Regions from separate parts of the Shewanella sp. KJ2020 genome, predicted to be linked through region 1. Evidence: predicted binding sites of a transcription regulator. Region 1 holds the regulator's gene; the other holds the start of a gene.

Region 1 (8,054 bases):
GTTGATTGCGCCCATAATTGAACTTATCCCCATGATATGAATAGAGAACACGAAGAGTGCCGTGCTATCGGGGCTATAAGTGGTTGATAGTGGCGCGTAGAAGGTCCAACCAAAGTTAGGCCCGCCGCCTTCCATAAACAGTGAGCTGAGTAAAATGGTAAAGGCGAAGGGTAAGATCCAAAAACTCCAGTTATTCATCCGTGGCAGCGCCATATCGGGCGCCCCAATCATCATAGGGATCAGCCAGTTTGCGAGCCCAGTAAAGGCTGGCATCACGGCGCCGAACACCATGATCAGCCCATGGACTGTGGTCATTTGGTTGAAAAAATTGGGCTCGACCAATTGTAATCCGGGCTGAAACAGTTCAGCGCGGATCACCATGGCCATAGCGCCACCGGTTAAAAACATAATGAAGCTGAACCATAAATACAAAGTGCCTATGTCTTTATGGTTGGTGGTTAGCACCCAGCGCATGATGCCCTTTGGCGCACCATGATGATGGTCATCATGGGCTGCGGTTTGATCTTGAGTCATTGTGCTCATCATAATCCCCTACTGTCCATGGCTTGCGATATCAGCAGGTTGCACTGTATCGCCGGTATTATTGCCCCAAGCATTACGTTCATAGGTAATGACGGCCGCGAGTTGCTGTGGACTTAATTGTTTGCCAAATGCCTGCATCGCCGTGCCCGTTTTGCCATGTATTACTATGTCGATATGATTAGCAATGGGCCCAGTGGCGATAGCGCTGCCCACCAGTGACGGGAAGGCGGGGGGTATTCCTGCACCCGTTAATTGATGGCAGGCTGCGCAAGTGGTGGCGTAGACAGCCTCACCTTCGGCCATTAGAGCATCATGGCTGAGTGTGGGGAGGCTGGCGGGATCGACAACTGCAACTGGCTCAGGTTCAGGCGCGGGAGTTGGGGTCGTATTGGCTGGCGCTGCAGTAGATGCTGGTGTGCCAGCGCTGCCGTTCATATGCTCGTTAACATCTTTGGCCTGCACAGCATCGCCAGTATTATTGCCCCATGCATTACGTTCATAGGTAATCACAGCGGCCATTTCCTGTGCCGTCAATTGCTTACCAAAGGCTTGCATGGCGGTACCCGCTTTACCGTTAATCACGATTTCAAGGTGACCACTGAGCGATCCCGTTGCTATCGGGCTGCCTTTGAGGTGTGGAAATACGCCTTTTAAGCCTTCGCCATTGGGTTGATGACAGGCTGCACAGTGGCCTAGGTACACTTGCTCACCTTGGGTCATAAGCTCTTCTTTACTGAGGGTTTGTGATAATGCGGCTTGAGCGGCTTCTGCCGCAGCCCCTGCGGCTTGTTTTTGTTCCGCCACCCAAGCATCAAACTCGGCTTCGGGTAGGGCTTGCACTACGATGGGCATAAAACCATGGTCTTTACCGCAAAGCTCGGCGCATTGACCGCGGTAAATGCCGGGTTTGTCTATGCGCGTCCAGGCCTCATTGATAAATCCTGGGTTGGCATCTTTCTTCACCGCAAAAGCGGGTACCCACCATGAATGGATCACATCTTCAGAGGTCATCAGGAAGCGAATTTTGCGGTTTATCGGTAGCACGAGCGACTTATCGACCTCCAAAAGGTAATTTTCCCCTTTGGTTTCGGTGCCCTCTATTTGTGCTCTGGGTGTGGCGAGTATGCTGTAAAAATCAATGTCTTGATCGAAATAGCTGTAGTGCCATTTCCATTGGGAACCCGTGACTTTTACGGTGAGATCGGCATTGCTGGGATCTTCCATCGCGATTAATGTCTTTGTTGCTGGAATTGCCATTAAGATCAAAATGATAAATGGCAAAACAGTCCAAGCAATTTCGACTTTAGTGCTTTCGTGAAAATGGGATGCGACTGCGCCTTTGGACTTTCTGTGGTTGATCATGGCGTAAACCATGGCCCCAAAAACCACTAAGCCGATCGCACAGCAGATATACAAGATGGTCATGTGCAAGTGATAAACCTTGCCACTGATCTCGGTTACGCCGGGGGTCATGTTGAGCCGCGTATCTGCGGCGGCCAACGGTGGTGCGAATAACACCACGAGTAAACAATACAACAATTGCTTCACAAGACTTCTCCTCTGCCAATTGCGAATAGCAACTACAAAGAAGAGCAACACAGTAAGTCTCAACTCTATGCAAACTCTTCAGTTCCCAAAAAAGCATTTTTGACTTCAACGTGCGTTGGCGGCTGTTACTTTTAATTAAGTATTATTACTGCTGGTATAAGCCACGCTGGCACATACGACTGAAATAAATCTGTTCTCTATTTTTAGTGGCATTTCAAACGGGATAGCTGTTCGATTTCTGTGCCACGGCGGTGATATATCATCACCGACTTAACCAACCATACTTGCTGTTTAAATATTGATCAAGATCACTTATTTTTCTAATTGTCTGAAAAATTGCCAAAAAAAAGCCTCACATTCATAGGTGAGGCGGCTTTGACGGTAAAATATAGCGTAAAAAATTAATGCATAGAGTTGAAAAAAGCTTGCTGGCTAAAGTGTGTTTGTTGCTCGAGCCTAGTATCGCAGCGTAAGTGACTGTTCACCTCTTCGAGCACAATTCCCATAGCGCGGGCACTTTTAGCGACAATTTGTAGACGACGATTATCGCGGGCATCGAGTGATTGTGTCCAAGTAATGACCGCACTGGACGTACCACTTGTCAGGGCTTTTTCCATTGCCCAGAGTGTTTCAACCTCATCTTTGGCATGGACTAACAGGATGCGATCCATACGTACTCCAGCGTTAGCAAGGAGTTGCTTATAGCCGATGCTTGGAGGATTAATAAGTACAACCCATCGCCCCTGCTGGCTGAGCTGTGCGAGTTGAGCACTTAATTGCACGAGTTCGTGCTGTCCTTGGGTTTGGGTTGGCATACAGCTAATCGGAGTATGTTGCCAGTCGGTATCTGTATCTCGTACTTCATCTAACCATAAACCTGGATGGCGCGGGGCATTGCCGAGTAGTTTGTTCATAGCCAATCTCCATTACGGATCACACCGACGGCGAGTCCTTCAATTGTTAAACTTTGAAAACTTAAATCGACTTTAATCGGCGAATAATCTTCATTTTCGGCGTGTAGATAGACTAAGTTGCCTTTTTTTTCGAAGCGTTTAACCGTGACATCGTCGTCGACTCTGGCGACAACCACTTGGCCATTTCTTGCCTGTTGTACTTTATGAACGGCCAGCAAATCCCCTTCGAGAATACCTATATTCTTCATGCTGTCGCCTTTTACGCGCAGTAAAAAGTCGGCGGGTGGATGAAACATGCTGGGATCAACTTGGTAATACTGCTCAACATGTTCTTGGGCGAGTATAGGTTCACCTGCAGCGACTTGACCGATAAGCGGTAGGCCAGATTCAGTGACTTCTTCTTCCTCTGCTGGGAGACGGATACCACGAGACGTACCGGGCATGATCTCGATACAGCCTTTTTTCGCTAACGCTTTAAGATGTTCTTCCGCCGCATTGGCGCTCTTAAAACCTAGACGTGCAGCAATTTCCGCCCGAGTAGGTGGCATGCCTGTATCGGCAATATTTCGTTTAATTAGCTCTAAAATTTCAGCTTGGCGTGGCGTCAAGGGTCTCATGGTGGTTCCTGTTTTTCTATACAGTTACTGTTAGTATATACAGTATTGTTGGTAGTGCAAGTATTAACCACTTTTTAACGATATCGGAGAGTATTAGCGAATGTTCCCCAGAGTCTGGTATTCTATTGGGCTAGTGAACGTATTTAATTGCATAAGAAAAATGCCTAAACAAGACTCTCTTTGGTTGAAATCATTACGTTGGATCCAAAAACACTTAGTGCACACTATTGTGGTGCCTCAGGATCCCTTTGCCGATCTGAATCTGGATGCTTCCAGACCCCTTGCTTATGTGATGAAAACAGAATCCATTAGTGATATCGCTGCATTGAGCGAAATCACTGCCAAGCTAGGGTTACCCAGTCCCTACGAACCTTTAGTGGCCAATGGCGTCGTGGCTCCCCGCGTCGTTTGCCTCGAAGGACGCAAGCCGTTATTTGGTGAGCGTGCCAGTAATGCGCCTTTCCTTGAATGTTTTATGCGTTTATTGGCCGTGCATAAGGAAAGACCTGAACTGGATATCCAGTTGGTGCCTGTCAGCCTGTATTGGGGCCGCACGCCGGGTAAAGAAGACGACACTATGAAGGCGGCGGTATTGGAGCGTGAAAATCCGACCTGGCTGCGCAAGTGTTTAATGATTTTATTTTTAGGTCGGCATAATTTTGTGCAGTTTTCCAATGCTGTGTCACTGCGTTATATGGCCGACGAACATGGCACAGATATGGGGATCGCCCATAAGTTAGCACGGGTTGCGCGGGTGCATTTCCGCCGTCAGCGTAAGGTGATGACGGGGCCTGTGTTGCCAAATCGTCAGGCGCTATTCCATTCGCTGCTTAAATCCGAATCCCTGCGTAAGGCCATTCAGGAAGAAGCGTCTAGCAAGAAGATTTCTGAAACCCAAGCCCGTGAGACTGCGATTGAATATTTAGATGAAATTGCGGCAAATTATTCGGACAGTTTAGTCCGTATTGCAGAGCGTTTCTTGACTTGGTTATGGAACAAACTCTATAGCGGGATCAACATAAAAGGTGCCGAGCAAGTTCGGCAGTTGCACCACGATGGCCACGAAATAGTCTATGTGCCCTGTCATCGCAGCCATATGGATTACCTGCTGTTATCCTATATTCTGTACTACCAAGGCATGGTTCCGCCGCACATTGCCGCTGGCATTAACCTCAACTTTTGGCCCGCTGGGCCAATGTTCCGCCGTGGTGGTGCCTTCTTCATTCGCCGCAGTTTTAATGGCAATAAGCTGTATACCGCAGTATTCCGTGAGTATTTAGACCAACTGTTTGCTAAGGGATATTCGGTGGAATATTTCTCCGAAGGTGGCCGTTCGCGTACGGGGCGTTTGTTGGCACCCAAAACCGGCATGATAGCGATGACGATGAACAGTGTACTGCGCGGGATTGAACGTCCTGTGACTTTAGTGCCTGTGTACTTAGGCTATGACCATGTGATGGAAGTGGCCACTTATCATAAAGAATTAAGCGGTAAGAAAAAGCAGAAAGAATCTGTTTGGCAAGTCTTTGGTGCTATTCGTAAATTAGGTAATTTTGGCCAAGGTTATGTGAACTTTGGTGAGCCTATAACGCTGCAAAACTTCTTAAATGAGCGGGCGCCTAATTGGCGGGCAGAGCTTGCCGATGATCCAGAACAAAAACCGACTTGGTTAACGCCAGCGGTTAATGTGCTGGCGAATCGGGTGATGACGCGCATTAATGATGCCGCGGCCGCCAGTTCTGTCACCCTGACCAGTTTAGTGTTATTGGCATCGGAGCGAAACGCCCTAGAGCGTTGTTTGCTCGAGCGTCAATTAGATTTATACCTGACCCTGCTTAAGCGTGTGCCTTACACTTCGTTTACCTCGGTTGCCGAAGGCGATGGTAAGCATTTAGTGCAACAAGGATTGGATCTGAATAAGTTCTCCATTAATGCCGATCCATTAGGTGAGATAGTGTCTATCGATGAGAATCAAGCGACCTCAATGACTTACTATCGCAATAACATTATTCACTTATTTATTATCCCGTCATTGATTGCGAGTTGTTTAACCCACAATGAGCAAATTCAGCGGCAGCAGATCCTCGGGATAGTGAATGACTTTTATCCGCTGCTAAAAGCCGAACTTTTCATGGGCATTAAGGATTTACCTGCCTATGTAAATCAAGTGCTGGACCTCTTTGTTGAGCAAGGTTTAGTGACCGAGCAGGAGGGGTTATCGGTCGTGACGGAACACACCAGCCAGCTGCTACTGCTTGCGGGTTCTGTGAGTGAAACTCTGCAGCGTTATGCAATTATTTTCAATTTGTTAGCCCATAGACCTAAGATGGAACGCTCGGAACTTGAGTCTGAAAGCCATCTACTTGCCCAGCGTCTAGGGGCGTTGCACGGCATTACTGCGCCTGAGTTTTACGATAAAAAACTCTATAATACGCTGAGTGTTAAGCTAAAAGAGTTGGGTTATTTCTCTGGTGAGGGAGATAAATCCAACGTAGAGCGAATTCGAGATCAAGCCAATGGCCTATTGAGAGCCACAGTGAGACAGACGATTGTAGCGAGTGTCACTGCGGAGCACATTGTTTAATGGCAAATCATATGAATGCGGCTAAACATAAGCCCGCAGGTAAGTCTTTGCTCGGTGGTGCCATGATTATTGCCGGTACAACCGTAGGGGCGGGGATGTTCTCCTTGCCCGTGGTGGGCGCCGGTATGTGGTTCGGCTATTCGATTTTTATGTTACTCGGCATTTGGTTTTGTATGTTGATGTCGGGCTTACTCTTGCTCGAAACCAATTTGCATTTTGAACCTGGCGCTAGCTTCGATACCTTAACCAAACAAACCCTAGGGCAGTTTTGGCGGATTGTGAATGGCGTTTCTATTGCCTTCGTGCTCTATATTTTGACCTATGCCTACATTAGTGGCGGCGGGTCGATTGTGAATCACAGCTTGCAGGGCATGGGAATAGTATTACCCCAAAGTGTGGCGGGATTAGTATTTGCCATTGTGTTAGCGAGCATAGTGTTAATTAGCACTAAGGCCGTGGATCGTATTACCACTATTATGCTTGGTGGAATGATCATCACTTTCTTCCTTGCTATCGGCAATTTGTTGATTGAAATAGATGTGACTAAGCTATTGGAGCCCGATGGCACTCAGCATTTTGCTCCCTATTTATGGGCGGCTCTGCCTTTTGGTCTCGCCAGTTTTGGTTACCATGGCAACGTACCTAGCTTAGTGAAGTACTACGGCAAGGACTCCTCGACCATTATCAAGGCGATTTTCATCGGTACTTTTATTGCGCTGGTGATTTATACCTGTTGGTTAGTGGCAACCATGGGCAATATTCCCCGTAGCCAGTTTAGCGATATTATCGCCCAGGGCGGTAATATGGGGGTCTTAGTGGGCGCTTTGTCGGAGGTGATGGCGAGTAGCTGGTTAAACAGCATGCTAACCCTATTTGCCAACTTGGCCGTGGCGTCTTCATTCCTCGGTGTGACCTTAGGTCTATTCGATTATCTCGCCGACCTATTTGGTTTCGATGATTCCCGTACAGGCCGAATGAAAACCGCATTAGTAACCTTTGTGCCGCCAACGATTTTGGGATTGCTGTTTCCAGATGGTTTCCTTATCGCCATCGGTTTTGCGGCATTAGCGGCGACCGTATGGGCAGTGATAGTGCCTGCGCTTATGGCCTATAAATCTCGGCAACTATTCCAGGACAGCACAGGTTTTAGAGTGATAGGTGGAACCCCCTTGATCATCCTTGTGGTGTTATTTGGCATAGTCACAGGGGCCTGCCATTTACTGGCGATGGCGGATTTACTGCCACAATATTCCTAGTTTGTTTATGCCGCCAAAGCCCTCATTTGAGGGCTTTTTGTTTTGTACTTATTCCTAAGGCCTGTCTTTTTAATTCGGATACTGGACAGAACGAAAAACTCCAGCTTAACTCCTACGATTGAGACAAAAATGGGAGCCAATAATGAAGATTACTCAGTACGCACAAGGACATGCATGTTGGGTTGAACTCGCAAGCCACGATTGGCAAGGGGCTAAGGGATTTTACCATGCCATGTTTGGTTGGAATGCGATTGAGATGCCTATTCCTGAGGGGCATTTCTCGCTGTTTAACCTAGATGGCGACGACTTGGGCGCCATGTACCAAATACCGAGTTCAGAGGCGCAGATCCCCAGCCATTGGCGAGTCTATTTTGCCGTGAGAGATATTGATGCCTGTATTGCAGATATTCAAGCTGCGGGTGGCCAAGTGCATATGGGGCCGCATATTGTGGGTGATGCGGGGATCATGGCGCAGGTCAGCGATCCCGAAGGCGCGCGCTTTGCTCTGTGGCAGGCCAAAAACCATATAGGTGCCCGTCGTCAGGGCGAGGTTAATACTCTGTGCTGGGTCGAATTAGCATGCCGTTCCCCC
Region 2 (8,054 bases), on a different contig from region 1:
TATCCATCCTGGATAGACTAGAGAGGAAAGGCATAGTGCCTAATCCACGAAAGCAATTATATGGTTTTGTAGTTTTATTACAACCTTTATTTGTGTTTTTTTTGATTAAGGCTTTTTAATGTAATTAAATTACGCAATTATAGTGGGGTTAATGGCGATCTGCTTCACATAAAAACAGAAATAACCCTGCAAACATCTAATAAATAAGATATTACAGAATTATTTCTATTTGTTGCGATCCGTTAGCGATTGATCAGGTATTGATACAAGCCCACCAGTGGGCTGGCCGTAGGTTTGCCATACAGCGGATCACCTTCAGTCGCACTGCCGGCAATATCTAAGTGGGTATAAGCTAAGGGAATGGGGGCATTGAGCCCATGGTCAAATAGCCCTGACGCCTTCAGTAAAAACGCCGCAGGATATTGATGCCCACGGGCAGTCACCGATGACGGCGCATTATTTGAGGATAATATTTCAGCAGCGCCAGACACATCGCGGATCTTGGCAAAATCTTCACGGCGCAGGCTCGACACTTCAAAGGGTTCGCCCCATTGGCTCGCCTGCTGTTGTAAAGTGACAGCGCATTGCTGTGCACTCGCGACCGAGTTTTCCACCGCCGCAGGATAACCGCCATAGCAGCGCACAACATGCCCAGTCAGTGTTGCCACCGAAAATAGTTCTGGCTTCACCGCCGACACGGCTTTAATGCGTAAATGACTCAGTAAATCCGCTAGCACTAAGCGCCCTTCGGCATCCGTATTACCAATGCGAACCCGCACACCCGCATGGCTAGTGATAATTTCATCGGTGACGAAGGCTTCGCTGCCTATGCTATTACGCACTAAGCCTAATTCGGCAATCACGCGAATTCCCTTAGGTTTGAGCATGGATAGGGTTTTAAATAACCCCGCCACGGCAGAAGCGCCGCCCTTATCGCGGCTCATACCCGCCATAGCACCGCCCACTTTTAGATCGGCGCCGCCGGTGTCGTAAATCACGCCCTTACCCGCAAACAGGAAAGTGCGAGTCACCTCTCCCTCTGGCAGATACTCTAATTTCACCACGCGGGGCTGATGACGGCCGACGGCAAAAGACGAACGCGCCACGGCGCTGAGCAGCGGATAATCTCGCTCTAAAATATCTCTGTCTTCCACCACAGCGGTTTTGATCACGCTGCCCTTAAAGGATTGCAGACAATAATCGGTAAAAGCTTTAGCCGACATGCGCTCGGGTTCAGTACCACATAAATCCCGCGCTAGTACCCGCCCCGCTTCTAAGGCATTGAGTAAATTGCTGTTATGGGTTGCTAAAGATAATAACCCTATGGCTTCAAATGCAGGTGCGAGATCCGTCGCTTCACGCAGCTCTAAGGTTTGCCACAGTTCTTGACCGCAGGCTAACGCCGCGACTTCAGAGGCAAAACCAAAACGCGCGTCCTTCGATGGCACTACATATAGGAGTGGGCGTTTTGCGCCCGCCTCTTTGGCAATGGCAATCGCCGCCCTTGCGGCATCGGCGTACACTCGCACGTCTACATACTCATCGTTCACTTGGGTGACAGGCGCGATAATCAAGCGCCCTCCCGCAAGACCCGGAGCAAATAGTAATGTCGGGCTCTTACCGACACGCTTATCTACGTGGGCACCGTGCTTGGCCAATAAGCCTATCTCATCAAAACCGATGGCATCCAGATCGGGCGTCACCACCACAATCGCATCCCAACCTTCACCATCAAAAATGGCATTTTCTGCTTTTACATCAACGAAGTTAACTTGAAACATGACCCATCCTTTTTCATTATTGTGTCTGCATTATTCCCGCTCTATCGCCTAATTACCAATCTAAAATCGGCATGAGTTCCATCGAAAACAATCGAACTGGAAACTTTGGCTGCCAGCTCAGCAAAAGCCTGTGACGCTGTGATTATTTGGCTGCCCAGAATGTGCTAGAATGACCGCAAATTTGCCCTATACCCACAAGACCTTATGAGGGACACATCCGTGACAGCGTTAAGTCAGTTATACCCACAGCCTTTATGGCAATGGTTTGAACAAATTTGTGCTATTCCCCACCCTTCCAAACACGAGCAAGCCTTAAGCCAGCACATCCAAGCATGGGCCAAAGATAAGCAACTCGCCGTAGTCGAAGATGCCGTTGGCAACTTAATCATCCGTAAACCTGCTACGCCGGGAATGGAAGATCGTAAAACTGTGGTGATCCAAGCTCACATCGATATGGTGCCACAGAAGAATGCCGATAAAGTCCATGATTTTACGAAAGATCCTATCGAAGCCTATGTAGATGGCGATTGGGTTAAAGCCAAAGGTACAACCTTAGGTTCTGATAACGGTATCGGCATGGCATCGGCGCTGGCCATTTTAGGCTCAGATGATATCAAGCACGGCCCATTAGAAGTGCTGCTGACCATAGATGAAGAAGCGGGCATGACAGGCGCCTTCGGTTTACAGGCGGGCATGTTAGATGCAGAGATCCTCATCAATACCGACTCAGAGCAAGAAGGTGAAATTTACATGGGCTGCGCCGGTGGCGTCGATGCCCAAATCACCCTGCCTATGGTGTGGCAAGCCTCTGAGCAAAGTTACTCGGCCTTTAGTCTGCATTTATCTGGCTTAAAGGGCGGTCACTCTGGGGTAAATATTCACTTAGGTCGCGGCAATGCCAATAAACTATTGGCGCGTTTCCTGTTTGAAAATGCCGATGAGTTAGCGTTAGAGCTGACCCAATTTACTGGCGGTTCACTGCGTAATGCGATCCCACGGGAAGCCAATATCAGCTTTATGTTGCCCGCCGAAAATGTCGATGCGCTTAATGAAAAAGTCAGCGCCTTCGAAGCCTTAGTACGCACAGAACTTGCTATTGTCGATCCCGATATGCGTTTAGTGTTGAGTGAAATCCCAACGCCAAAACGGGTGATGAGTGAGAACAGCCAAAATACCCTGATCGATTTGCTGCATGTGTGCCCAAATGGCGTTATTCGCATGAGCGATGAAGTCGAAGGGGTCACTGAAACCTCACTCAACGTAGGCGTTATCAGCACAGACGATGAGCAAGTCACTATCCTATGCCTTATCCGTTCGCTAATTGATTCTGGTCGCAGTCAAGTCGAAGGCATGTTAACTGCGTTAACTAACTTAGCCGGAGCCGAAATTGATTTAAGCGGCGCTTATCCGGGCTGGAAACCCGATAACAGCTCGCCCGTGATGGCGATAGTGCGTGAAACCTATCAAGACATTTACCACAAAGAGCCAGTGATCATGGTGATCCATGCGGGTCTCGAATGTGGTCTATTCAAGAAACCCTATCCAGAGATGGATATGGTCTCGATTGGCCCCACCATCCGCTATCCCCACGGTCCAGATGAAATGGTCAATATCACCACTGTTGGCCAATACTGGGATCTACTATTAGCCGTGCTAGAACGCATTCCCGCTAAAGGTGAATAGTCGCTAAGCCGACTTAGATTAAAAGGCCGCAGAGGATATACCAATGCGGCTTTTTTATTTCTTCTATTTACGTAATGCGTAAGGCTTGTTATCGCGTCAACTACGTCAGGTTCGATTGGCACTAAAACACAAAATCCAGTTGCTTATTTTCGCGTGCCATTAACGGCTTAAGAGTGTCTTTGCTCTCGGCGAGTCCGACGGAAACCCCTAATAGCCGAATTCCCCGCCCTTCTTGCCTTACCATGGCTTGACTGAGTAATTCATAAAACATCACCACGGAAACCTCATCACTGCGATGCTCGATTGTGGTCTGTTTAAAATCATTAAATTTAAGTTTGATCACCTGCTTATGGATCTGTCTGCCCTTAGCGCTGCGGCTTAAACGTAGGGCTAATTCTTGGATCAATCCCGGCATCACCTGTTGGCACTGCTCTAGGGTATAAATATCCTTCGCCAGCGTGGTTTCAACCCCGACGGATTTACGCTCTTGACCGATAGAAATACCCCGTTCATCGATTCCTTGGGCACGTTCAATCAAGACAGCACCAAACTTACCGAATCGCGCCAATAACTCGGGTTTAGAATAGGCTTGCACATCGCCGCAGGTATTGAGCCCGAGCAAGGAGAGCTTTTCGGCGGTGACTTTGCCGACACCGGGAATTTTACGTAGCGATAGTGTTTTAACAAACTCGGGAAGCGTCTCTGGGGTAATCACATATTGGCCGTTTGGTTTATTCAGATCCGAGGCGACCTTAGCTAAAAACTTCACTGGGGCTATGCCCGCCGAAGCGGTTAACCCTGTTTCGGCTAAAATATCGCGGCGAATGGCCTTAGCAATCAAAGTCGCAGAGCCCTTATATTGTTGGCACTCACTCACATCTAAATAGGCTTCATCTAAGGAAAGCGGTTCAATCAATGGGGTATAGCGGGAGAAAATTTCACGAATTTGCAGGGACACTTCTTTGTAAACCTGCATCCGCCCTGGCACCAAAATAAGATCGGGACACAACTTCAAGGCATAGGCGGTCGCCATCGCCGAACGTACACCGAATTTACGCGCCTCGTAGCTGCAAGTGCTGATCACTCCACGGCGATCGCTGCTGCCACCCACGGCTAACGGCTTGCCACGGTACTCGGGAAAGTCGCGCATTTCCACTGCGGCAAAATAGCAGTCCATATCGATGTGAATAATTTTTCGCACGTTGAATTCCTCCAACGCCAAAATACTGTATATAAAAACAGTAATCAAGTACCCACTAACCGATTTACATGGAATAAGGCGAAAAATAAAAGGAGCCTAGGCTCCTTTTATGGGGGAATAATACGTTAATGCATGGGCGATGTTAGCAAGCCGTCAGCATATTGGTGAACACGCTACCTCACTCAGGTTTAGATCTTGAATTGGCCGATATTGCGGCTGAGTTCACGGGTCATATGTTCAAAACCCTGCAGGCTTAGGGACAAATCCTGGCTCGATAACAGAGACTGATCCGACAGCCCGCGCACATTCTCGACATTTTGCGCCACTTCCTCGGCCACCACAGCTTGCTGACCGATAGCAACGGTAATTTCTACCGTCTGCTGCTGGATAGACATGATCGCCGTGGCAATGTCATTCAACGCCGCTTCAACCTGAGTCGTTAACACTTGACCCGCTTTCGCCTGCTCGACGCCCGACTCCATCACTTGCTCCGCTTGCAGGGCGCTCTGTTGCAGCGTTTGGATAATCCCTTGAATATTGGCGGTAGAATCTTGGGTACGGGACGCCAAAGTACGCACTTCATCGGCCACTACGGCAAAGCCACGGCCCTGCTCCCCCGCCCGCGCCGCTTCAATCGCCGCATTCAATGCGAGTAGATTGGTTTGCTCGGCAATATTACGGATAACACTCAGGACCTCACCGATTTGCTCTGAGCTGCTGCGTAGGTGTTTAATCACTTTCGCCGCTTCAATCACCTGCTGGGATAGGGCCTTCATGCCTTCGGTCGCGCGGGAAACGATTTGCGTACCATCGCTGGCCTGAGTTTGCGCCTTTTCGGCAAAATCATTCGCCCGCTGGGCACTTACCGCCATTTCTTGGCTGGTTTGCGCCATTTGAGTTGCGGCAGTGGCAACCGAATCTATTTGTTGCTTCTGCGATGAGACCGAAGATACGGCTAAGTCACAGATCTGCCGCGCATCGACAACACCCGTCCCCACCTCTTGGGTTAAACTTCGGGTATCCAACAGCATGTGCTGCACTTTCTCAGCGAAGCGATTAAAAGCATCACCCAGCTTACCTAACTCATCTTCCCGCTGCATAAGAATACGTTGGGATAAATCGCTATCTCCTTCGGCAATGTCTTCCATCGCATCGAGCAGCTTAGACAGCTGACGCCTAAAGGGCAGTAACATCAACCAAACCGTCATCCCCACTAAAATCATAATGCCGATGGCAACAAAACAGGCATTCCAAAATGCCGCCGTAACGGGTGCTTCAATCACTTCGTGGGGCAACATAAAGGCTAAGTGCCATTTTTGTTTTGGATAATCGCCACCGACGGACACAAATACTACCCGCTGGGAAATGCCATTGAAGGTGACTTCAGCAAACCCCTCGGGCTCACGCTGCATCTGCTGTCTTAGGGCGGTAAAACCAGTTGTGTCCTTAAATTGACTATCAATTTGATTGGCTAAGGACCCCGGAGGAAAACGCTCGGAGAAACCAGGAAAATACACCAACTTACCTTCATCCGTCATCAAGAAAGCTTGACCGAAATTACGGTATTTGATGGGTGCCAAAAGGTTTTTGCCTATGGTGTCGATCAAGATATCCATACCACCAATACCGATAAGCTCACCATTGGCCCCATAGACAGGGGTTTTAACCGTAGCAGAAATAGAACCATCGTTGGCATCGACTGCGGGATCACCAACAAACAAGCCGCGCTGGTCAATCGCCTCCTGCCACCAAGGGCGTTTATTGGTGTAATAGTTAGCATCGCCATCGAAACGGCCATTTAAATCAAAATATTCAAAGGTATTGGCCGAGCCAAAGAACACCGATTTCACATCGCTATCACGCTCAGAGAACGATTTAAAATAACGAATAATATCTTGGTACTGCGCATCCGTAGCGAGGTTACTGCCGCGGGCATGGTACTGACTAAACTAACTAACTAACCCGGGCTCGGCAAACACTGAATGGATCACTTGCCCCTTGGCAATAAAGTAACCACTGATCTCGTTGGCTTTTAAGGCTACCAGCGCCGAAATATCCGCATCCACTTGCTTACGGGTATTGTTACTTTCTTTATTAACAAGCAAAGCAGCAACTAAAGTGAGGAGTACAGCAAGTGCACCAACGATAGTCACCACCAACTGTAAACTGAGAGAGCGTTTTATATATTCCATTAATCTTCCCGTCTGGCTGAGCTATAACTGACAAAAGGCGTACAAAAACAGTTTCACACGGTAACAATTTTTACCGACTAACAACAGATGAAATGCTCAGAAAATACGTAAACAAGTATTTGTAAAGACACAAGAATAGTCATTTAACACTATTTGCTAAATTTGACATAGATCACAGAGGATGAGTTGGTGAAATACCTATTTGGCAGTCAATTAGGCTATATACTCTAATTAAGCGGGAGCCGTACTCGGCCAAACCTGCTCAAGGCAAGCTTTATCTCTTAAGTGGGCTTGATAACATAAGGCCAGTTAAATGACTTAACTGGCCTTAATTTGAGGTACGACTTTAACTACATTTTCGTTTGCAGATAATTTTGTAAACCAATTCGGTCAATCAGTCCGAGTTGTTTTTCAAGCCAATACATATGGTCAGACTCAGTATCGTCGAGTAATACTTCGAGAATTTCACGGGTCTGGTAATCTTGCTTCTGCTCACACAGGGCGATGACTTTACGCAAATCATCGGCAACCTTGTATTCGTAGGCGAGATCGTTACGCAGCATCTGTTCCACATTTGAGCCGATATTTAATGCCTCACGGGCCGCCACATTAGGCACGCCTTCGAGGAATAAAATACGTTGTACCAGTTTTGCCGCATGACCTTTTTCATCATCCGACTCATGGGCGATCCGCTCATAGAGTTCGTTTAGTCCCCAATCTTCGTACATATGGGCATGGACAAAATACTGATCCATCGCCGAGAGTTCTCCCGTTAGGAGCCGATTTAATGCATCGATAACGTCTTTATCGCCTTTCATATTTCGCTCCTATGACTCACTCATTTGTGATTGCAGATAATTTTGAATGCCCGTTAATGTGATGAGCTCCTGCTGTGACTCGAGCCAATCTAAGTGCTCTTCTTCATCTTCAAGAATATCTTCTAGCAGATCGCGGCTGACATAATCCTGCTCGGCTTCACACAGGCTGATCGCATCGCGCAGCAGTGTTAGCTGCTCTTGCACCATGGCCAGATCGCAGTCGAGCATTTCTTGGCTATGTTCACCAATGCGTAACTTTTCAAGTTGTTGCAGATTCGGCAGTCCTTCCAAAAACAGCACCCGCTCGATAAGCTTATCGGCGTGTTTCATATCTTGAATGGATTTTTTGTATTCGACGTGATTGAGCTTTTCTAGGCCC

Evidence for each region. The regulator LexA, encoded in region 1, represses DNA repair genes until DNA is damaged. The targets are predictions, from matches to a motif close to TACTGTATNNNNATACAGTA.
Region 2: dinB (DNA polymerase IV) is a predicted target of LexA. The motif match lies at 4,689-4,708, and genes of this name have one in related genera.

What each region holds. Positions count from the first base shown of each region.
Region 1 is NZ_JAKUKD010000019.1:50,442-58,495, reverse strand. It holds gene ctaD (cytochrome c oxidase subunit I) at 1-543, opposite strand, end outside; gene coxB (cytochrome c oxidase subunit II) at 553-2,091, opposite strand; gene MJO46_RS12070 (cell division inhibitor SulA) at 2,493-3,005, opposite strand; gene lexA (transcriptional repressor LexA) at 3,002-3,622, opposite strand; gene plsB (glycerol-3-phosphate 1-O-acyltransferase PlsB) at 3,783-6,206, shown strand; gene mtr (tryptophan permease) at 6,206-7,462, shown strand; gene MJO46_RS12050 (VOC family protein) at 7,605-8,054, shown strand, end outside.
Region 2 is NZ_JAKUKD010000030.1:321,052-329,105, reverse strand. It holds gene MJO46_RS16750 (leucyl aminopeptidase family protein) at 243-1,781, opposite strand; gene MJO46_RS16745 (aminoacyl-histidine dipeptidase) at 2,001-3,464, shown strand; gene dinB (DNA polymerase IV) at 3,586-4,665, opposite strand; partial or broken gene MJO46_RS16735 (methyl-accepting chemotaxis protein) at 4,854-6,857, opposite strand; gene bfr (bacterioferritin) at 7,208-7,675, opposite strand; gene bfr (bacterioferritin) at 7,685-8,054, opposite strand, start outside.